Regions from separate parts of the Streptomyces thermospinosisporus genome, predicted to be linked through region 2. Evidence: riboswitches for the same ligand, from Rfam matches in the RefSeq annotation. Region 2 holds a riboswitch; the other holds the start of a gene.
What was found. A riboswitch is a leader RNA that binds a small molecule or an ion and turns the genes downstream of it on or off. The one in region 2 is predicted to bind S-adenosylmethionine.
Positions count from the first base shown of each region.

Region 1: another riboswitch for S-adenosylmethionine. It lies ahead of thrC (threonine synthase); the one in region 2 lies ahead of ABD207_RS06410 (aminotransferase class V-fold PLP-dependent enzyme).

Region 1 covers NZ_BAAAIZ010000034.1:20,430-31,718, reverse strand. The annotation lists gene otsB (trehalose-phosphatase) at 1-501, opposite strand, end outside; gene ABD207_RS13550 (alpha,alpha-trehalose-phosphate synthase (UDP-forming)) at 498-1,892, opposite strand; gene ABD207_RS13545 (glucosyl-3-phosphoglycerate synthase) at 2,005-2,949, opposite strand; SAM riboswitch class I at 3,086-3,233, shown strand; gene thrC (threonine synthase) at 3,252-4,565, shown strand; gene ABD207_RS13535 (MoaD/ThiS family protein) at 4,655-4,930, shown strand; gene ABD207_RS13530 (cold-shock protein) at 5,371-5,574, shown strand; gene groL (chaperonin GroEL) at 5,937-7,559, shown strand; gene ABD207_RS13520 (NADH:flavin oxidoreductase) at 7,810-8,937, shown strand; gene ABD207_RS13515 (carboxylesterase/lipase family protein) at 9,072-10,625, shown strand; gene ABD207_RS13510 (hypothetical protein) at 10,653-11,222, opposite strand.
Region 2 covers NZ_BAAAIZ010000013.1:7,495-18,783, forward strand. The annotation lists gene ABD207_RS06375 (L,D-transpeptidase) at 1-435, shown strand, start outside; gene ABD207_RS06380 (DNA-binding transcriptional response regulator) at 581-982, opposite strand; gene ctaE (aa3-type cytochrome oxidase subunit III) at 1,136-1,747, shown strand; gene qcrC (cytochrome bc1 complex diheme cytochrome c subunit) at 1,830-2,642, shown strand; gene qcrA (cytochrome bc1 complex Rieske iron-sulfur subunit) at 2,639-3,697, shown strand; gene qcrB (cytochrome bc1 complex cytochrome b subunit) at 3,694-5,331, shown strand; gene trpD (anthranilate phosphoribosyltransferase) at 5,459-6,523, shown strand; SAM riboswitch class IV at 6,598-6,715, shown strand; gene ABD207_RS06410 (aminotransferase class V-fold PLP-dependent enzyme) at 6,893-8,260, shown strand; gene ABD207_RS06415 (Lrp/AsnC family transcriptional regulator) at 8,286-8,567, opposite strand; gene ABD207_RS06420 (rhomboid family intramembrane serine protease) at 8,564-9,304, opposite strand; gene ABD207_RS06425 (hypothetical protein) at 9,471-9,710, shown strand; gene ABD207_RS06430 (NYN domain-containing protein) at 9,776-11,119, shown strand.

The DNA of each region.
Region 1 (11,289 bases), on a different contig from region 2:
CCGCCGGGTGTGCACGGCCACCGCGCGCCCCTTCTCCTCGATCCAGGCCCCCTGCGCGGCGCCCGTCCCGTCCAGCAGCCCCGGCAGCTCCGCACGGGCCCCCGCCACCCCGGGGTGCGGCGGGGGAGCGGTGAGCTCGCCGGTGCGGGCGTCCCAGCGCTCGGCGCCGTAGTGCCCGAGGACGACCAGGTGCTCCAGGCCGCTCACGCCCGCGAAGCCCCCGAGGCGCACCGCCACCTCGGGCGGCCGCCCGGTGATCACGGCCACGGAGGCCACCTTCGGCGCCAGCGCGGCCAGCGCCGGCACGGCCTCGGGGTGGGCCCGCGCCTGCTCCGGATCGGCCACGATCGGCGCGAGCGTCCCGTCGAAGTCCAGCCCGATCAGCGCCTTGCCCGGCCCCGCCAGCAGCGCCTCAAGGCCCTCGCGCCCGGCCCGGGTGACGGGCTCCGGGACGGAGCCGTCCGGGGAGCCGGAGCGGCGGCCGGCCGCGTCGTCGTTCACGAGCCCTCCCGCAGCGCGTTCAGCTGGTCCAGGAACCACTTGGCCGGGGGCAGGGCGGTGGCGGCCGCGGCGAGACGCTTGCAGCGCTCCGCGCGGTCCGCCGGGGACAGCGTCAGCGCCTCGTGCAGGGCCTCGGCCGTGGCGGAGATGTCGTAGGGGTTGACCGTGATCGCGTCCTCGCCCATCTCCTCGTGGGCGCCCGCCTCACGGGACAGCACCAGGGCGGCACCCTGGTCGGAGAGGACCGGGATCTCCTTGGCGACCAGGTTCATCCCGTCGCGGATCGGGTTGATCAGCCCCACGTCGGCCAGCCGGTAGGCGGCCAGCGAGCGGGCGAAGTCGTCCTTGACGTGCAGCACGACCGGGCGCCAGCCCTCCGTGCCGTACTCCTCGTTGATCTCCTCGGCGACCCGCTGCACCTCGGCGGTGTAGTCGCGGTAGACGGCCAGATCCTGCCGGGAGGGGTAGGCGAAGGCGACGTGCACCACCCGCTCGTGCCACTCCGGGTGGTCCGCGAGCAGCTGCCGGTAGGCGAGCAGACCGCGCACGATGTTCTTCGACAGCTCGGTGCGGTCCACCCGCACGATGGCGCGGCGGCCCTCGCCGATCTCGCGCCGCAGCTCGGCCATGCGCTCCTCGACGTCCGCCCGGTGGGCGCGCTCCCGCAGGAAGTCGGGGTCGGCGCCCAGGCCGTGCACGCCGATCCTGGTGTCGCCGAGGCCGCCCGTGATGCGCTCGCAGCAGGCGGTGAAGGCGTCCGCCCAGCGGCGGGTGAGGAAGCCGAGCCGGTCCGCGCCCAGCATGCCGCGCAGCACCTGCTGGGCGACGTCGTCGGGCAGCATCCGGAAGTACTCCGGCGGCGCCCACGGGGTGTGCGAGAAGTGCCCGATCCGCAGGTCGGGGCGGAGCTCGCGCAGCATGCCCGGCACCAGCGCCAGGTGGTAGTCCTGCACCAGCACGGCCGCGCCCTGCGCCGCCTCCTCGGCCAGCGCCTCGGCGAACGCCCGGTTGTAGGTCCCGTACGAGGCCCACTGCCGGCGGAACTCCGCGTCGAACACCGGCTCCAGCGGCGTCTGGTACAGCATGTGGTGCACGAACCACAGCACCGAGTTGGCGATCCCGTTGTAGGCGTCCGCGTGCACCTCGGCCGGGATGTCCAGCATCCGCACGCCGTCCTCGCCGATGCCGCGGCGCACGGCCTCGCGGTCGCCGTCGGACAGCGCCGAGCACACCCACAGCGCACCAGCGTCCGGTCCGATCGCCGACAGCCCGGAGACCAGCCCGCCGCCGCCCCGTTTGGCGCGCAGCGAGCCGTCCTCGTCCTGCACGTAGGAAACCGGCCCCCGATTCGAGGCCACCAGCACCTGAGCTGCACCGAACGTCGAAGCCATAAAGCTCAACCTAGCCCGGCCCTCGAACAATCAAACGTGGAGCCCGGCCGTATACGAATGTCACGCTGATTCTCAGGCGACCCGGCGCTCCCGGTACTCGATTCCCGGGTTCTCAGGCGACCCGGCGCTCCCGGTACTCCGCGATCTCCGCCATGGGCGGCCGCTCCTCGGTGTCCACCGAGTAGGTGCGCGGCTCGAAGGTGTTCCCGGACCGCTCGAACTGGGTCAGCGCGGGGCGGATCAGATGCCCGCGGGCCAGCCGCAGCTGGGCGGTGCGGTAGATCGCGGCGGACATCCGGCCGAGCGCCTGCCCGTCCTGGTGCCGGTGCCTGCGCACTCCCACGTCCACCTGCGCCAGGGCGTTCAGGCCCACCAGGTGCAGGGCGTCGATGAGCAGGCCCAGCTCCACGCCGTAGCCGACCGGGAAGGGCAGCCGCTCCAGCAGGGAGCGGCGGGCCGCGTACTCGCCGCCCAGCGGCTGCACGAAGCCGGCCAGCCGCGGCCAGTGCATGTTGAGCAGCGGCCGGGCCATCAGCTCCGTCACCCGCCCGCCCTGCCCGGCGGCGGCGCCCAGCGGCCGGTCGTACATCGCCTTCACCAGGTGCACGTCCGGCTCGGTGAGCAGCGGGCCGACGATGCCGGTGACGAAGTCGGCGGAGAAGTCGCGCAGGTCGGCGTCGACGAAGCAGACGATGTCGCCGCGGGTGACCAGCAGCGAGCGCCACAGCACCTCGCCCTTGCCGGGGACGGCGGGCAGCCGGGGCAGGATCTCGTCCCGGTGCACCACCCGCGCCCCCGCGGCCGCGGCCACCTGTGAGGTGCGGTCGGTGGAGCCGGAGTCCACCACCACGATCTCGTCCACCAGGGGTGCCTTCAGCAGCAGCTCGTCCCGGATGACGGACACGATGTCGCCGACCGTCTCCTCCTCGTTCAGCGCGGGCAGCACCACGCTCACCGTCTGCCCGGTGGCCCGCTTGGCGGCCAGGATCCGGTGCAGCGGGCGGTCGGTCACGGACCAGGAGCGGTCGATCAGCCAGCGCTCGACTTCTTCCAGCACGGTCGGCGGCTCCTCACTGGTCGTGATCCATCTCGCGGTTCGGACGGCTGTCTCAAGTGTCCTGGCTGTCGGTTACAGTCTTGAACAACGCGCGTGACCATCGCATGCCGGGGTCGCCGCGCGGACAACTGAACACCGCTCATCCAGAGGGGCAGAGGGACACGGCCCGATGAAGCCCCGGCAACCCTCCAGTCGGTTCTTGTCACACGGACGTGGCGAGGCTCCCGGCTAGGGAAGGTGCCAAATCCGTCTCACGGCGAGATGCGTCGTGAGGAAGATGAGGAGAAAGGGCCTCGCCTCACATGGCTGTGCAGACTGTTGCAAGCTCCACGGACTCTACGGACTCCGCGGGTACCGCGTCCGCCCGGACTGTCGACCTCGGCCCCGCAGCGGCCCTGAGCTGTCGCGAGTGCGGCCACCGCGTCCCGCTCGGCCCGGTCTTCGCCTGCGAGGAGTGTTTCGGCCCGCTCGAGGTCGCCTACGACTTCTCCTCCTACGACACCGAGCAGCTCCGCAAGCGCATCGAGGCGGGCCCCGCGAACATCTGGCGCTACGCGCCCCTGCTGCCCGTCCCGGCCGACGTGGCGGACAAGCCCAACCTCAACCCCGGCTGGACCAAGCTGGTCAAGGCCGACAACCTGGCGGGCGAGCTGGGCATCACCGGCGGGCTGTACGTCAAGGACGACTCCGGCAACCCCACGCACTCCTTCAAGGACCGGGTGGTCGCCCAGGCCCTGGAGGCGGCCCGCGTCTTCGGCTTCACCACCCTGTCCTGCTCCTCCACCGGCAACCTGGCCGGCGCGGTGGGTGCCGCGGCCGCCCGGGCCGGCTTCCGCTCCTGCGTGTTCATCCCGCACGACCTGGAGCAGGGCAAGGTCGTCATGGCCGCGGTCTACGGCGGCGAGCTGGTCGGCATCGAGGGCAACTACGACGACGTCAACCGCTTCTGCTCCGAGCTGATAGGCGACCCGGCCGGCGAGGGCTGGGGCTTCGTCAACGTCAACCTGCGGCCGTACTACGCCGAGGGCTCCAAGACGCTCGCCTACGAGATCTGCGAGCAGCTGGGCTGGCAGCTGCCGGACCAGATCGTGGTGCCGATCGCCTCCGGCTCCCAGCTCACCAAGATCGACAAGGGCCTGCAGGAGCTGATCAAGCTGGGCCTGGTCGAGGACAAGCCCTACAAGATCTTCGGTGCCCAGGCCGAGGGCTGCTCGCCGGTGTCGGCCGCCTTCAAGGCCGGGCACGACGTGGTGCGCCCGCAGAAGCCGGACACCATCGCCAAGTCGCTGGCGATCGGCAACCCGGCGGACGGGCCGTACGTCCTGGACATCGCGCGCCGTACCGGCGGCGCCGTGGAGGACGTGACGGACGAGCAGATCGTCGACGCGATCAAGGTGCTGGCGCGCACCGAGGGCATCTTCGCGGAGACCGCCGGCGGGGTGACCGTGGGCGTCACCCGCAAGCTCGTCGAGAACGGGGTGCTGGACCCGTCGAAGACCACCGTGGTGCTCAACACCGGGGACGGTCTGAAGACGCTGGACGCGGTGGCCGGTACCGGGCTCACCGCGACGATCCGGCCCAGCCTGGAGTCGTTCCGCGAGGCCGGCCTCGCCTGAGCGCCGCCTGCCGTACGTCTGCGGGCCGGTGCGGGCCGGCCACGCAGTTCCCGCGCCCCTGGGGCGTCAGTCGACCGGAGGTCCACACCATGAGCGTCACCGTCCGCATCCCGACCATCCTGCGCACCTACACGGGTGGCAAGGCCGAGGTCACGGCCGAGGGGTCCACCCTCGCCGAGGTCATCGAGGACCTGGAGAAGAACCACACCGGGATCGCCGCCCGGGTCCTGGACGACCAGGGCAAGCTGCGCCGGTTCGTCAACGTCTACGTCAACGACGACGACGTCCGCTTCGAGCAGGGACTCGAGACCGCCACCCCGGACGGTGCGGGCGTGTCCATCATCCCGGCCGTCGCCGGCGGCTGATCCCCGCCGGACATTACCCTCGGTAACTTCGATTACCGAGCGTTCACCGTGCTGCCCCCTCCGTGAGAGATGCGGAGGGGGCAATTCCATGGGGTTGAGCGCGGTAGAGTTGGGGAACGCGCTCCCGATCCAGCGATCGAGCACCCTGAATTCCTGCCGCACGCCCGACTGGAAATGGCCAAAGTGCGGGCGCTTTTCGCGGCTTTTGCGGCATTTGTACGGCCCGACTTGCCCTGAATTCGGGTGAATTCTCGCCATATTCCGGACCGGTGTCGTCCAGATTTCTCGTCCGATTGACCTGTTGCAGACGGCAGTTGGACAGATACATTCAGCCGCGGTCGACGCGTTCCGGCGCACGCCCCCAACCGTTGGGGGGTGAGGTCTGACCCGGATCCGCGAAGTGTGGATCTGTGCAAGGGCCAGTAATAGGGGAGTTAGGCATGGCTCAGGGCACCGTCAAGTGGTTCAACGCGGAGAAGGGGTACGGCTTCATCGCGGTCGACGGTGGTGCGGATGTTTTCGTCCACTACAGCGCGATCCAGATGGACGGCTACCGCACCCTGGAAGAGGGCCAGCGGGTCGAGTTCGAGATCTCGCAGGGCCAGAAGGGCCCGCAGGCCGACATGGTTCGCGTCACCGCCTGAACGCTTACCAGCCGCAGGCATCGTTCACTGACGAAGGGCTCGCACCCCGCCGGGTGCGGGCCCTTCGCCCATGCCGGGACCATGTCCTCGGGACATGCCGGGACCAGGGGATACGGGGCGCGCGACGCCCCGCCGAGCGCCGCCGGGAGCCCGTCCGAACCCCGCGGGCGCTTGCACTCGCATGGGTCGAGTGCTAATCATTGGGCGTTAGCACTCTGAAGGTGAGAGTGACAGCGGAAGGACCGGGTCGGTGAGGCCCGCAGGCCGGGTGGGGCAAGGAACCACAAGGCGTGCGAGCCGTCCGTCGCGGGCGCGGGCGCGGTCCGAAGGAATCACCCCCAGTCCTGGAGGGACCACTTCACATGGCCAAGATCATCGCGTTCGACGAGGAGGCGCGGCGCGGCCTCGAGCGCGGCATGAACCAGCTCGCGGACGCCGTCAAGGTGACCCTCGGCCCCAAGGGCCGCAACGTCGTCCTCGAGAAGAAGTGGGGCGCCCCCACGATCACCAACGACGGTGTCTCCATCGCCAAGGAGATCGAGCTCGAGGACCCGTACGAGAAGATCGGCGCCGAGCTGGTCAAGGAAGTCGCCAAGAAGACGGACGACGTCGCCGGTGACGGTACGACCACCGCGACCGTGCTCGCCCAGGCTCTGGTCAAGGAAGGCCTGCGCAACGTTGCCGCCGGTGCCAACCCGATGGCCCTGAAGCGCGGCATCGAGAAGGCCGTCGAGGCCGTCTCCGCCGCCCTGCTGGAGCAGGCGAAGGACGTCGAGACCAAGGAGCAGATCGCCTCCACCGCGTCCATCTCCGCCGCCGACACCCAGATCGGTGAGCTGATCGCCGAGGCGATGGACAAGGTCGGCAAGGAAGGCGTCATCACCGTCGAGGAGTCGCAGACCTTCGGCCTGGAGCTGGAGCTCACCGAGGGTATGCGCTTCGACAAGGGCTACATCTCGGCGTACTTCGCCACCGACATGGAGCGTATGGAGGCCGTCCTCGACGACCCCTACATCCTGATCGCCAACTCCAAGATCTCCAGTGTCAAGGACCTGCTCCCGCTCCTGGAGAAGGTCATGCAGTCGGGCAAGCCGCTGCTGATCATCGCCGAGGACGTCGAGGGCGAGGCCCTGTCGACCCTGGTCGTCAACAAGATCCGCGGCACCTTCAAGTCCGTCGCGGTCAAGGCCCCGGGCTTCGGCGACCGCCGCAAGGCCATGCTCGGCGACATCGCCATCCTCACGGGCGGCGAGGTCATCTCCGAGGAGGTCGGCCTCAAGCTGGAGAACGCCACCCTCGACCTGCTGGGCCGGGCCCGCAAGGTGGTCATCACCAAGGACGAGACCACCATCGTCGACGGTGCCGGCTCCGCCGAGCAGGTCCAGGGCCGTGTCAACCAGATCCGCGCCGAGATCGAGAACAGCGACTCCGACTACGACCGCGAGAAGCTGCAGGAGCGCCTGGCCAAGCTGGCCGGCGGTGTGGCCGTCATCAAGGCCGGTGCCGCCACCGAGGTGGAGCTCAAGGAGCGCAAGCACCGCATCGAGGACGCCGTCCGCAACGCCAAGGCGGCCGTCGAGGAGGGCATCGTCGCCGGTGGTGGCGTGGCCCTGCTGCAGGCCTCCCAGGTCTTCGAGAAGCTGGAGCTCGAGGGCGACGAGGCGACCGGTGCCAACGCCGTGCGCGTGGCCCTGGAGGCCCCGCTGAAGCAGATCGCCGTCAACGCCGGCCTCGAGGGCGGCGTCGTGGTGGAGAAGGTCCGCAACCTCACCCCGGGCCACGGCCTGAACGCCGCGACCGGCGAGTACGTCGACCTGATCGCCGAGGGCATCATCGACCCGGCGAAGGTGACGCGCTCCGCGCTGCAGAACGCCGCGTCCATCGCCGCGCTGTTCCTCACCACCGAGGCCGTCATCGCCGACAAGCCGGAGAAGGCCGCTGCGCCGGCCGGCGGCGGCATGCCGGGCGGTGACATGGACTTCTGATCGGCCTCAGCGTCGATCGAACGTCCCGCGTTCACAGCCGAGGGCGGCACTCCCCGCGAGGGGGGTGCCGCCCTCGGGCGTTTCACGGCCGCTGTGCCGGGGGGAGAGCCGGGAGCGTCGCGGCGACGGGGGCTGTGGTTCGGATCACAAGCAGGGGCCGGAATGGCCGCCTCCCCGCGGTGGTTCTCCTTGGCGTGCGTTGAATGCATGCGCACATACCAAGCGGTACCTCCCCCGTCAAGGAGCCCTCGTGACCGTCACCATCGCCGACTCCGCCTCCCGGGCCGCCGACGTCCTGTCCCGTCCGGTGACCATCAACGGTCTCACCGTGCCGAACCGCATCGCCATGGCGCCGATGACCCGCATGTTCTCCCCGAACGGCATTCCCGGGGAGGACGTGGCCTCGTACTACGCCCGCCGCGCCGCCGCCGGTGTCGGGCTGATCATCACCGAGGGCACATATGTCGGCCACCCCTCCGCCGGGGGCAGCAGCCGGGTGCCCCGCTTCCACGGCGAGGAGCAGCTGGCGGGCTGGGCCAAGGTGGCCGAGGCGGTGCACGAGGCCGGCGGCCGGATCGTGCCGCAGCTGTGGCACATCGGCATGGTGCGCCAGGAGGGCCAGGGCCCGTTCCCCGAGGCGCCGGCCGTCGGACCCTCCGGGCTGCGGATCGACGGCACCGAGGGCGGCCGCACCATGACCAAGAAGGACATCGACGACGTCATCGCCGCCTTCGCCGAGGCCGCCGCCGCTGCCGAGCGCATCGGCTTCGACGGAGTCGAACTGCACGGCGCCCACGGCTACCTGATCGACCAGTTCCTGTGGTCCGGCACCAACCGCCGCACCGACGCCTACGGCGGCGACCCGGTCGCCCGCGCCACCTTCGCCGCCGAGATCGTCGCGGCCGTCCGGGAGGCGGTCTCGCCCGGCTTCCCGGTCATCTTCCGCTACTCGCAGTGGAAGCAGGAGGCCTACGACGCCCGGCTCGCCGAGACGCCGGAGGAGCTGGAGGCGATCCTCGCCCCGATCTCCGCCGCCGGTGTCGACGCCTTCCACGCCTCGCAGCGCCGCTACTGGGTGCCCGAGTTCGAGGGCGCCGACCTCAACCTGGCCGGCTGGACGAAGAAGCTCACTGGCAAGCCGGCCATCACCGTCGGATCGGTGGGCCTGGACGGGGAGTTCATCGAGGCGTTCCAGGGCGCGGGCGCGGCACTCGGCAGCATCGACAACCTGCTCGACCGCCTGGAGCGCGACGAGTTCGACGTGGTGGCCGTCGGCCGCGCACTGCTCCAGGACCCCAACTGGGCGGCCAAGGTGCTCTCCGGCCGGTTCGACGAGCTGACGCCGTACGACGCGGCCTCCCTGAAGACGCTGAGCTGACGCGTTCCGCTCGCGCGGACGGAGCGGGGCGGGCGTAGGGTCGTGCATGCAAGACCGACCGGTACGTATGAACGCCCCTGCCGCGAGGGGCACTTGCTCCCTCGCGCCGCCCCCCGCACGCGTGAGGAGAGCCGATGACGACGTCCCCGTCCCGTCCGCCGTCCGGTGACGCCGCCCGCCCCGAGCCCGTCGTACGGACCGCCGCCGGTGCCGTGCGCGGGCGGTACGAGGGCGGTCTGGCGGTGTTCCGCGGCATACCGTTCGCCGAACCGCCCGTCGGCGAGGCCCGGTTCGCCGCGCCCCGGCCGGTGCGCGGCTGGGACGGCGTGCGGGAGGCGTACGCCTTCGGGCCGCCGCCCCCGCAGGACGCGGCGCTGCAGGGGCGGGCCGTCGTGGACAGCCTGCCCACCGGCGACGACTGGCTGACCGTCAACGTCTGGACGCCCGAACCCGGTCCGGCCGCCCGCCGGCCGGTCATGGTGTGGATCTACGGCGGCTCCTTCCGGCTGGGCCACTCCGGCAGCCCCGGCTACGACGCCCGGCGGATCGCACGGGACGGCGACGTCGTCGTGGTCACCCTCAACTACCGCCTGGGGATGGAGGGGTTCGCCCACATCGAGGGGGCGCCCGCCAACCGGGGACTGCTGGACCAGGTGGCCGCGCTGGAGTGGGTGCGGGACAACATCGCGGCGTTCGGCGGCGACCCCGGGCAGGTCACCGTGTTCGGGGAATCGGCGGGCGCCGGGTCGATCGCGGCGCTGCTGGCGATGCCCCGCGCGGCGGGACTGTTCCGGCGGGCGATCGCGCAGAGCGTGCCCGGCACGTACTTCTCCGACGCCCTCGCCCGCGACCTCGGTGCCGCGCTCGCCGCCGAGGTCGGTCTGCGGCCGACGGTGGCGGACCTGTCGGCGGTGGACCCGCGCAAGCTGACGGCCGCCGGGGAGACGCTGGGCCCGAAGATGCCCCGCTCCGTGGACCGCTGGGGGGAGGCCGCGCCCACCCTGACCCCGTACGCGCCCGTCGTCGACGGCGAGGTGCTGCCGACCACGCCCTGGCAGGCGCTCGCCGAGGGCTCCGCCCGGGACGTGGAGCTGGTCACCGGGCACAACCGCGAGGAGTTCCGCCTCTTCATCGCCCTGGGCGGCCGGCTCGGGCAGATCACCGCCGAGCAGGCGGACCGCGCCCTGCACATGTACGCCCCCGGCCCCGGCGGAGCCGACGCCTACCGCGCCGCCTTCCCGGACGCCTCGCCGGGCGAGCTGTACGAGCGGGTGCAGACCGACTGGGTGTTCGCCATGCCCACCCTGAAGCTGGCCGAGGCGCATCTGGCCGGCGGCGGACGGGCGCACCTCTACGAACTCACCTGGCCGGCACCTGGCCTGGACGGCGCGCTCGGCGCCTGCCACGGCCTGGACATCCCGCTGCTCTTCGGCACCTTCGAGGCCGACCTGGGGATGCTGATGTTCGCCGGGGCGCAGCCCGGTGAGGACGCGAAGGCGCTGTCGTCCCGGTTCCGGGCCGCCTGGACGGCGTTCGCCCGCACCGGTGACCCGGGCTGGCCCGCCTACGACACCGAGCGGCGGCTGGTGCAGGTGCTGGACACCGAGCCGCGCGTCGAGCCCTGCCCGGAGGAGGCCTCCCGCCGCCTGTGGGCGGACTACGAGTTCAGGCCCCTGCCACTGCTCTGAGACCGGCCCCTGTGCCCTCCTCGGGGCCTACAGCCCGCCCATCGGCTCGATGTCGGTCCGCACGGGGGTGCCCCACACGCGCAGCACCTCGTAGTCGGTGAACTCGTGGACCAGCCGGTAGGCCGTGGCGGGCCGGGGGCCGCGGCGCTGGGCCGCGAGGTACAGCTCGGCCTCGCGGCGGTCCCGGCGCGGCGTGCCGCACAGCTGCCAGGCCTGGCCGTTCCACGCCTCCGGCAGCCACCGCTGCTGCGGCTGCGGGCGGTCGCCGCGCACGCCGTAGCGGGACGGGGCCGGATCGGGCGACCGGTACTGCGGGGCGGGGCCGGCGTACTCGGCGCGGCGGGCGGCGCGGCGCCGGGTCTCGCACAGCAGGCACAGGTCCGGGGCGCTCTCGTCGACCGGACCGGTGGGGTGCTCGGGGCAGCGGGTGCGGGGCACCTCGGTGGTGACGGTCTCGTCCAGCAGCTCCAAGGCACGCTTGAGGTCCGCCCTCACCTCGTGCAGCCGGGCGTCCGGGGTGTCGGCGGAGAGCGCCTCACCGTGCTCGCCGAGCACCCGCAGGGCCCGGCCCAGTGCGGTGAGCTGCGCGTGGTTCATGGTGGTGTCTCCGTGGTCGGGTTCGCTTCAGTATCGCGTCCGCCCCGATCGGTGCGGAACACTGCCC
Region 2 (11,289 bases):
CCGGGCTTCGAGACCCGCAACGGCGTCAAGGTGGTCCTCGGCAAGGAACGCTTCGTACGTATGCGCAGCACCACCGTGGGCATAGCCGAGGGCTCGTCGGAGTCCTACGACCTCGATGTGCAGTTCGCCACCCGCGTCACCTGGAGCGGCGAGTACGTCCACGCCGCCCCCTGGTCGGTCGGCTCCCAGGGCTACGCCAACGTCAGCCACGGCTGCGTCGGCATGAGCACCGCCAACGCCGAGTGGTTCTTCGACAACGTCCGCGAGGGCGACCTGGTGAAGGTCGTGAACTCCGACGGCGACACGATGGAGCCGTTCGGCAACGGCTTCGGCGACTGGAACGTCCCGTGGGAGAAGTGGCAGCAGGGCAGCGCGCTCACGGCCGGCCCCGCGGCACCCCAGGAGGCGGCACGGCTGCGCCCGGCGGCTGCCTGAGACGCCCCACGGAGGGCACGGGAGCCGCGCACCGGACACGGACCGCGCACCGGACACGGGACCGCGCGCCGGACACGGCGGCCCGCAGGCCCGCAGCCCCGCAAGGCCGCCGGACGGGACGCCCCGGCCCCCGAGGAGGCTCGAGCTAGGCGCTCTGCAGGCGCCGGGAGCGCAGCAGGGAGGCCAGCGCCGAGGCGAACTCCGCCGGGTCCACCGGCAGGGTCACCGCGGCCTCAGCCCGGCTCCAGGTGGCCAGCCAGGCGTCCTGGGGCCGCCCGATGAGCAGCAGCACCGGGGGAGCCTGGAAGATCTCGTCCTTGATCTGTCGGCACAGCCCCATGCCGCCCATCGGCACGGCCTCGCCGTCAAGCACGCAGACGTCGATCCCGCCCTTGTCCAGCTCGCGGATCACCGCGGCCGGGGTCGCGCACTCCACGAACTCCACCACAGGGACGTCCGGAGCCGGCCGTCGGCCGGTGGCCAACCGCACCTGTTCCCGCGTGTTCGCGTCGTCGCTGTACACCAGCACCGTGGCGGTCGGCTGCATGCTTCCTCCGTGACGTCAGCGTCGTAAGGACAAGCCCGTTGGGCCGGATGCTACTCCCTTGAACACCACGTCAACACCGGTGCGGCGGGTCGAGACACTCCGAACGGCACCCCCCGGAGTGAGGGCGGGATAAGCGACCGACATAATGTCGGCGTGGCGACAGCAACGACAGTAGATACCGGGCACGCGCACCCGTCGGTCAACCGGCCGAACCTCACCAGCGTCGGAACCATCATCTGGCTGAGTTCCGAGCTGATGTTCTTCGCGGCCCTCTTCGCGATGTACTTCACCCTGCGATCGGTGACCGGACCCGACTTCTGGTCGGAGAAGGCCGACGCGCTGAACTTCCCGTTCTCGGCGACGAACACCACGATCCTGGTGCTCTCCTCGCTCACCTGCCAGCTCGGCGTCTTCGCCGCCGAGCGCGGTGACGTGAAGAAGCTCCGGGGCTGGTTCATCGTCACCTTCATCATGGGCGCGATCTTCATCGGCGGCCAGGTCTTCGAGTACACCGAGCTGGTCAAGCACGAGGGCCTGTCGCTCTCGTCCGACCCGTACGGCTCGGTGTTCTACCTGACCACCGGCTTCCACGGCCTGCACGTGACGGGCGGTCTGATCGCCTTCCTGCTGGTCCTGGGACGCACCTACGCGGCCCGGAGGTTCACCCACGAGCAGGCGACCGCGGCCATCGTCGTGTCCTACTACTGGCACTTCGTCGACGTCGTCTGGATCGGCCTCTTCGCCACGATCTACATGATCAAGTAGCCGGGTCCGCAATCGCGCGCGCTTGAAGAAGCGCACCAAGCCAGAAGCATCGACGCAGAAGATCCTGACACCGGGGTAATCCGTGAAAAAGCTCTCCGCACGACGACGCCACCCGGCGGCGGCGCTCGTCGTCCTACTCCTCGCGCTGGCATGCACCGGGGGGCTGTACGCCGTGTTCGCGCCCGCGGACAAGGCGCAGGCCGACGAAACCGCCCAGTCCCTGACCATCGAGGAGGGGAAGAAGCTCTACGCGGTCGGCTGCGCCAGCTGCCACGGCACCGGCGGTCAGGGCACCTCCGACGGGCCGAGCCTGGTGGGCGTGGGCGCCGCGGCCGTGGACTTCCAGGTGGGCACCGGCCGCATGCCGGCCGCCACCTCGCAGGGCGCGCAGGTCCCGCGCAAGAAGCCGGTCTACACCCAGGCCGAGATCGACGCGCTGGCGGCGTACGTCGCCTCCCTCGGCGCCGGCCCGGCCATCCCGGCCGAGTCGCAGTACAGCCCCGAGGGTGCCGACATCGCCAAGGGCGGCGAACTGTTCCGCAACAACTGCGCGCAGTGCCACAACTTCACCGGCAAGGGCGGCGCCCTGACCCACGGCAAGTACGCGCCGAATCTCGAGGACGTCGACCCGAAACACATCTACGAGGCCATGCTCACCGGCCCGCAGAACATGCCTTCCTTCCCCGACAGCACCCTGTCGGAGCAGAACAAGAAGGACATCATCGCGTACCTGGACGAGGTCAACAGCCAGGACACCGAGAACCCCGGCGGCCTTGAGCTGGGCGGGCTCGGCCCGGTCAGCGAGGGTCTGTTCGGCTGGATCTTCGGTCTCGGCGGTCTGATCGCCGTCGCTGTGTGGGTCGCCGCTCGGACCGCAAAGGCCAGGAAGTCATGAGTAGCCAAGACATTCCAGAAGAGAACCTGCCCGCAGCGCAGGACGACGCCCACGGCGCGGTGCGTGTGGCGGACGAGAAGAACCCGTTCGCCGACCCGGGGCTGCCGCCTCACGAGCACCGGAGGCAGGACATCGACGAGCGGGCCGCCAAGCGGTCCGAGCGCACGGTCGCCCTGCTGTTCACGGTCTCGATGCTGGCCACCATCGGCTTCATCGCCGCGTTCGTGGCGATCCCGGTCGACGAGATCGTCTACATCTTCCCGTTCGGTCACGTCAGCGCGCTGAACTTCGCGCTCGGTGTGACGCTCGGCCTGTCGCTGTTCACCATCGGCGCGGGTGCGGTCCACTGGGCCCGCACGCTGATGTCCGACGAGGAGCTGACCGACGAGCGGCACGCGATCGAGGCCGAGCCCCAGGTCCGTGCCAAGGTCATGGACGACTTCCGCCAGGGCGCGAAGGAGTCCCAGCTCGGCCGGCGCAAGCTCATCCGCAACACCATGTTCGGTGCGCTGGCCCTGGTGCCGCTGTCCGGCGTCGTGCTGATGCGCGAACTGGGCCCGCTGCCCGAGGACAAGCTGCGCCACACCCTGTGGTCCAAGGGCAAGCTGATCATCAACATGAACACCGGGGAGCCGATGCGCCCCTCGGACATCGTGACCGGCTCCCTCACCTTCGCCAAGCCGGAGGGCCTGGAGGAGCACGACCACGACTTTCAGAACGAGATCGCCAAGGCCGCCCTGATGCTCGTCCGCATCCAGCCGGAGGACATCAAGGACAAGCGCACGCTGGAGTGGGGACACGAGGGCATCCTCGCGTACTCGAAGATCTGCACCCACGTCGGTTGCCCGATCTCCCTGTACGAGCAGCAGACGCACCACGTGCTCTGCCCCTGCCACCAGTCCACCTTCGACCTCTCCGACGGCGCCAAGGTGATCTTCGGTCCCGCCGGTCACGCTCTCCCGCAGCTGCGGATCGGCGTGAACGACGAGGGCTACCTCGAAGCGCTCAGTGACTTCGAAGAGCCCGTCGGTCCTGCATTCTGGGAGCGCGGATGAGCACCAACACCAGCACACAGCCCCGCTCTCGCGGGAAGGCGCCGGCCGGCGAGCGCGTCGCCGACTGGGCCGACGGCCGGCTGGGGATCTACTCCCTGGCCAAGGCCAACATGCGCAAGATCTTCCCGGACCACTGGTCCTTCATGCTGGGCGAGATCTGCCTGTACAGCTTCCTGATCATCATCCTCACGGGTGTGTATCTGACGCTGTTCTTCCACCCGTCGATGAACGAGGTGGAGTACCACGGCAGCTACGTCCCGATGCAGGGCCAGCTGATGTCGGAGGCGTACGCCTCCACGCTGAGGATCAGCTTCGACGTGCGGGGCGGTCTGCTCATCCGGCAGATCCACCACTGGGCCGCGGTCGTCTTCCTCGCCGGCATGTTCGTGCACATGATGCGCGTCTTCTTCACCGGCGCGTTCCGCAAGCCGCGTGAGATCAACTGGCTGTTCGGCTTCCTGCTGTTCGTGCTCGGCATGTTCACCGGCTTCACCGGCTACTCGCTGCCGGACGACCTGCTCTCCGGCACCGGTGTCCGCTTCACCCAGGGCGCGATCCTCTCCGTGCCGATCGTCGGCACGTACCTGTCGATGTTCCTGTTCGGCGGGGAGTTCCCCGGCACCGACTTCGTCGCGCGGTTCTACTCGATCCACATCCTGCTGCTGCCGGGCATCATGCTCGGTCTGGTGGTCGGCCACCTGATCCTGGTCTTCTACCACAAGCACACGCAGTTCGCGGGTCCCGGACGGAACAACAAGAACGTCGTCGGCATGCCGCTGCTGCCGGTGTACATGGCCAAGGCGGGAGGCTTCTTCTTCCTGGTCTTCGGCTTCATCGCGCTGCTCGCCGGCATCGCCTCGATCAACCCGATCTGGAACCTGGGCCCGTACCGCCCGGACATGGTCTCCACCGGAGCCCAGCCCGACTGGTACATGGGCTTCGCCGAGGGTCTGGTCCGTGCCATGCCCGGCTGGGAGATCAACTTCTGGGGCCACACCCTGGTCCTGGGCGTGTTCGTCCCGCTGGTGCTGTTCGGCCTCTTCCTCGGGGTCATCGCCCTGTACCCGTTCATCGAGTCCTGGATCACCGGGGACAAGCGCGAGCACCACATCCTGGACCGCCCGCGCAACGCCCCGACCCGTACGGCCTTCGGTGTCGCCTGGGTCACCGGCTACATGATCATGCTGATCGGTGGCGGCAACGACATCATCGCCACGCACTTCAACCTCTCGATCAACGCGGTCACCTGGTTCGTCCGGATCGGGTTCTTCGCCGGCCCGGTCATCGCGTTCATCGTCACCAAGCGGATCTGCCTCGGCCTGCAGCGCCGGGACCGGGACAAGGTGCTGCACGGCCGCGAGTCGGGCATCATCAAGCGCCTGCCGCACGGTGAGTTCATCGAGGTGCACGAGCCGCTCAGCCAGGAGGCCCTGTACACGCTCACCGCGCACGAGCAGTACAAGCCGCTGGAGATCGGCCCGACCGTCGACGAGCACGGCGTCGAGCGCAAGGTGAAGGGCACCGAGAAGCTGCGCGCCAAGCTCAGCAAGGCGTACTACGGCGAGGAGTCCCAGATTCCGAAGCCGACCGTCGAGGAGTACAACGAGATCACGAGCGGCCACGGCCACCACTGATCACTGCACTCGCCACGCCACCTGAAGGGCCCCGTCCGGTCTGCGGACGGGGCCCTTCGGCATGCCCCGGGCTGGATAGGGTGGTGCCCGAGACCTATCCGTGTTTCTAGGACCATCAGGAGCGGCTATGAGCGCTGTGACCCCCGCTGGAGGCGACACCGCGGCGGGCCGCTCCTGGCCAGTCCTGCTGAACGGGCTGCTGGACGGCCGGGACCTCACCGCGGACGACACCGCCTGGGCGATGGACCTGATCATGCGGGGCGAGGCCACCGATGCGCAGATCGCCGGGTTCGTGGTGTCGCTGCGCGCCAAGGGGGAGACGGTCGAGGAGATCACCGGCTGCGTCCGGGCCCTGTACGAGCACGCCAATGTCATCGAGGTGCCCGGGGAGACCGTCGACATCGTCGGCACCGGCGGCGACGGCGCCCGCACCGTCAACATCTCCACGATGTCCTCGATCGTGGTCGCCGGCACCGGCGCCAAGGTGGTCAAGCACGGCAACCGGGCCGCCTCCTCGGCCTCCGGCGCCTCCGACGTCCTGGAGAAGCTCGGCGTCAATCTGGAGCTGACCCCGCGGCGGGTGGCCGAGGTCGCCGAGGAGGCCGGGATCACCTTCTGCTTCGCGGTGAAGTTCCACCCCGCGCTGCGCCATGTGGCCGCCGCCCGTTCGCAGCTGGGCATCCGCACGGTGTTCAACTTCCTCGGGCCGCTGGCCAACCCCGCCCGGGTCAAGTGCCAGGCGGTCGGCGTCGCCGACCCCCGGATGGCGCCCATCATGGCGGGCGTGTTCGCCGAGCGCGGCAACTCCTCGCTGGTGTTCCGCGGCGACGACGGGCTGGACGAGCTGACCACCACCGCCACCTCCCGGGTGTGGGTGGTCCGCGACGGCACGGTCACCGAGGAGACCTTCGACCCGCGGGACGTCGGCATCGAGCTGGTGCCCGTCGAGGCGCTGCGCGGCGCCGACGCCTCCTACAACGCGGAGGTCGCCCGGCGGGTGCTGGACGGCGAGCGGGGCCCGGTGCGCGACGCGGTGCTGCTGAACTCGGCGGCGGCGCTGGTCGCGCTGCGGCCGGGCAGCGGCTCGCTCACCGAGCAGATCCGGGCCGGGATGGAGCAGGCCGCCGAGTCGATCGACTCCGGCGCCGCCCGGCGCGTACTGGAACGCTGGGTGGCCGTCAGCAACGCCTGACGCCCCACGGACGATGTCCCGCGATCCGGACACGGGTTGCGGGACATCGCTGTGATCGCCTACGTTCCTGTCCAGGTCATGAGTGACAGTCATCAGGCCCCGGCCGACTGTCCGGCAACCCTCCGTCCGTGGCGGGGTGCCCCGGGTGAAGACCAGGCCGTACGGCAGCAAGGCCTACGGCAAGCGCGGACCCCTCGCGACACCAGGGGTCCTGGTCCATCGAGGGAGTCTTCCGTGAGCAAGCGAATGCGCTAGGGCCGTTTCTCCGGCCCGCCTCCGCACACTCTTCTTACTCCTTTCGCCTTTCGCCTTTCGCCTTTCGGCCGGTGCCGCGTTCCCCGGTGCCTCTGCCTTCACGGGAGTTCCCCCATGTCTGTCGTCACCCCTGCCGCCGACGTGTCCGTTTGTGCCCCGCTGCCCGTTCTGGGGCGGGATGTCACCGTCCCGCTCGTCACCGGCGGCGAGGTCACCTACGCCGCGCTCGACTACGCCGCCAGCGCCCCCGCCCTCCAGCGCGTCTGGGACGACGTCGCCGCCTACGCCCCCTACTACGGCAGCGTGCACCGCGGCGCCGGATACCTCTCCCAGCTCTCCACCGACCTGTTCGAGAACTCCCGCCGGACCGTCGCCGAGTTCCTCGACTGCCGCGCGGACGACCAGGTCGTCTTCACCCGGTCCACTACCGACTCGCTCAACCTGCTGGCCTCCGCGCTCCCCACCGGCTGCCAGGTCTTCGTCTTCGAGACCGAGCACCATGCCTCCCTGCTGCCCTGGCGCGACGCGCACGTCACCTACCTCGACGCGCCGGACAGCCCCCGGCGAGCCGTGGAGACCCTGGAGCGGGCGCTGTCCGGCCGCGACCCGCACGGCCCGGCCCTGGTCTGCGTCACCGGCGCCTCCAACGTCACCGGCGAGCTGTGGCCGGTACGGGAACTGGCCGCCGCCGCCCACGCGCACGGCGTCCGGATCGTGCTGGACGCGGCCCAGCTCGCCCCGCACCACCCGGTGAGCGTCCGCGACCTGGACGTCGACTGGGTCGCCTTCTCCGGGCACAAGCTGTACGCCCCCTTCGGCTCCGGTGTCCTCGCCGGGCGGTCCGACTGGCTGCGCGCGGCCGAGCCGTACCTGGCGGGGGGCGGCGCCAGCCGCAAGGTCGGCCGGCGCGCGGACGGGGGAGTGGACGTCGAGTGGCACGAGGGCGCCGCCCGGCACGAGGCCAGCTCGCCCAACGTCATCGGCGCCTACGCCATCGCCTCCGCCTGCAAGGCGCTCACCGAGGCCGGCTTCGACACGCTGGTGGCGCGGGAGCAGTACCTGATCCGCCGGGTGCGCGAGGGACTGGCCGACGTGCCCGAGGTGCGCTTCCTGTCGCTGTTCGGCGAGGACGCCCCGCGCGTCGGCGTGCTGTCCTTCGTCGTCGACGGCTGGAACAGCTCCCACTTCGCCGCCGCGCTGTCCGCCGAGTACGGCATCGGCGTGCGGGACGGCCTGTTCTGCGCCCACCCGCTGGTGCGGACCCTGCTCGGCGCCGAGGCCCAGGCCCAGGGCGAGTGCGGCGCGCCCGAGGCAGCGCCGGGGGAGAAGTCCCTCAACGCCGTCCGGGTCAGCTTCGGCGCGGGCACCCCCGACGAGCACGTCGACCGCTTCGTGGCCGCGGTCAGGGAACTGGTCCGCGACGGCGCCCGCTGGACCTACCGCACGGTGGACGGCCGCTGCGTGCCGGACACCTCCGCCTGAGCGTCCGGCGCAGGTGGGCGGAGCGCTAGTTGTCCAGCCCGATGGCGAACGCGGCCTCGAGGTCGTGCTGCGAGTACGTGCGGAAGGCGACGTGCGTGTCGGTCGCCTCCACCCCCGGGATCTTGCTGATGCGGCCCGGGATGACCTCCGCCAGGTCCTCGTGCTCCTTCACGCGCACCATGGCGATCAGGTCGTAGGTGCCGGTCACGGAGAAGACCTCGCTGACGTTCTCCAGCGCGGCGATCTGCTCCGCGATCTCGGGGATCCGGTCCACGCTGGTCTTGATGAGGACGATCGCGGTGATCACGGCTGGTTCTCTCCCTCGGAGGCCGGTGCAGGGGCGGCCTTCACTCTAGTCGTACGGCCGAAGCGGACCCAGGCGAAGAGGAAGCCCAGGCCGAAGCCCACCAGATGGGCCAGATAGGCCACCCCCGGACCGTCCGGGGCCTGCTGCCGTGCCGCCGCCCACTGCAGCGCCGCCCAGAACGGCAGGACCACCCAGGCGGGCAGCCGCACCGGCAGGAAGAAGGCGAACGGCAGCAGACTGGTGACCCGGGCGCGCGGGAACAGGAAGAGGAACGCGCCGAGGACCGCCGAGATCGCCCCGGAGGCGCCCACCAGGGGCTGCTCCGACCGCGCGTTGGCCGCCGCGTACCCCAGCAGCGCGAGGCAGCCGCAGCCGAGGCAGAAGAAGGTGAACTGCACGCGGCCCATCCGCGCCTCGGTCATCACCCCGAAGACGTGGAGGAAGAGCATGTTGCCGAGCAGGTGCACCCAGCTCGCGTGCACGAACAGGGCGGTGGCCGGGGTGAGCACCGCCGCCGGGGACCCCTCGAACAGGTCTGCGGGGATCACGCCCCAGCGCCGGAACCAGGCCCGCTGCGCCGCGAGCAGCTCGTCCCCGGCGCCGTACAGCGGATTGAGGCCGCAGGCCGGTCCGAGCAGGAAGACCACGCAGCACAGGATGATCAGGGTGCGGGTCACCGGGGCCGGCGAGCTGAGGCCCGCCCCGTCGGCGGCCGGCGCGCTCCAGATGCGGATCATGGCTACAGAGCATGACGTAACCGGACGCAACCGCACAGAATGCCTCGCCGCCGTGGACGGGCGGGCGGCGGGGAGGCGCCAGGCCGTAGGGTTACGAGCCATGACGGACCGCGTGCGCGGGGCGTCGCCGACAATGGAAGCCCAGAAGGAAAAGAGCTAAGGCACGATGACGGTTCCCCTGCCGACCGCCACGACGCGGTGGCGCTGCACGCTCTGCGGCAATCTCACCCGCTTCGACGTGACCCGCTCGTCGAAGGCCGTGGAGTACGTCCACCTCGATCTGGCCGGAGAGCCCAAGGTCGAGGAGCGCGAGGTGCTCAGTGAGACGATCGAGTCGGTGCGGTGCCGCTGGTGCAACGCCGTGGACCAGGTGGAACTCGTGGACAGGCCGGGCGCCGGCTCCTGAGCGGAGCGGGCCCGCTGACGGTGACCCCGCTCGCGGGGTCACGCACAGGCATTGGGGTGTGACGGATGGTGGAGACCGGAGGCGGGGGGCCGCAGGACGGCACCGCTGAGGTGCTCGACCGTCCGCTGCCCGACGGGGTGCGCCGCCGCGTCGTGCAGATCGTCTCCGCCGGTTTCGGGCAGCTGACCGTCTCGGAGCTGCCCGCCCAGCTGCGGCAGTACGCGCGCTTCGCCCCGAACCGCAGAGCCAAGTTCGCGGGCAATGCCATGGCCGCCGCGCTGGAGACCGACCCGCTGTTCCGGCAGCGGATCGGGGAGAAGCTCAGAGAGGCCCAGCCGGAACTCGCCGGCGCCCTCGACTCCGGCTCCCCGCCCCCGGCCGCGGATCCGCTCGACGTGGCGGCCGCGGCCTATGTTCTGCGCCCGCCGGGCTGGGTGAAGCTGGTGGCCGCCGCCGGCGAGGAGGCCCAGCGGGCCGACGCCGAGCGCGCCGACGAGGAGATGCGGGCCGAGGTGGAGCGGCTGCGCGCCGAACTCGCCCGGGCCCGCGAGCACACCAAGTCGGAGACCGAGCGGCTGCGCGGCGAGCTGGAGACGGCCCGCAAGGAGGCCGAGTCGCTGCAGCGCAAGCTGCGCAGCGCGCTCAGCGACGTCAAGCGCGGCGAGGCGGCGCTGCGCAAGCTGCAGGGCGAGATGGAGGCCGTGCGCGCCGAGGGGCAGGCCCAGGTGTCCGCCGCCGAGAGCGAGACCCGGCGGCTCAAGGCCCGCCTCGGCGAGACGGAGGCCGCGCTGGAGGCGGCCCGCCGGGCGGCCCGGGAGGGCCGCAGCGTGGAGGACATGCGGGTGCGGCTGCTGCTCGACACCGTGCTGGACGCCGCCCAGGGACTGCGCCGCGAACTCGCCCTGCCGCCGGTGTCCGTGCGGCCCGCCGAGACCGTGGACGCCGTGGAGCCGGGCCGCATGACCCCGAAGGACATCGCCGCCCGCGCGCTCTCCGAGAACGACCCGGCCATCCTGGACCAGCTGCTCGCGCTGCCGCAGGCCCATCTGGTCGTCGACGGCTACAACGTCACCAAGACCGGCTATCCCCAGATGCCCCTGGAGAAGCAGCGCCTCAGGCTGCTGGGGCAGCTGGCCCAGCTCGCCGCGCAGACCGGCGCCGAGGTCACCTGCGTCTTCGACGGGGCCGAACTGGCCGCGCCGGTGCTGCTGGCGCCGCCGCGCGGGGTGCGGGTGCTGTTCTCCAAGCCCGGGGTCACCGCCGACGAGCTGATCCGCCAGCTGGTGCGCGCCGAACCGCCGGGCCGGCCCGTCATCGTCGTCTCCACCGACCGCGAGGTCGCCGACGGGGTCGCCCGCGCCGGCGCACGCCCGGTGGCATCGGCGGTGCTTCTCAAGCGGCTTTCCTGATACTCGGCCCGTACTCTCATCCCGCAGTCGGCAAGCGGCTTTCCTGATACTCGGATCACTTCCGTCCCCCGTGCAACGTAGCGTCCCTATGCCCGAATTGACGGAACCTTCACGCAACGTAGCGTCAACCCGGCATCACTGCAGGTGAGTTGAGGGTAAATAAACGCACT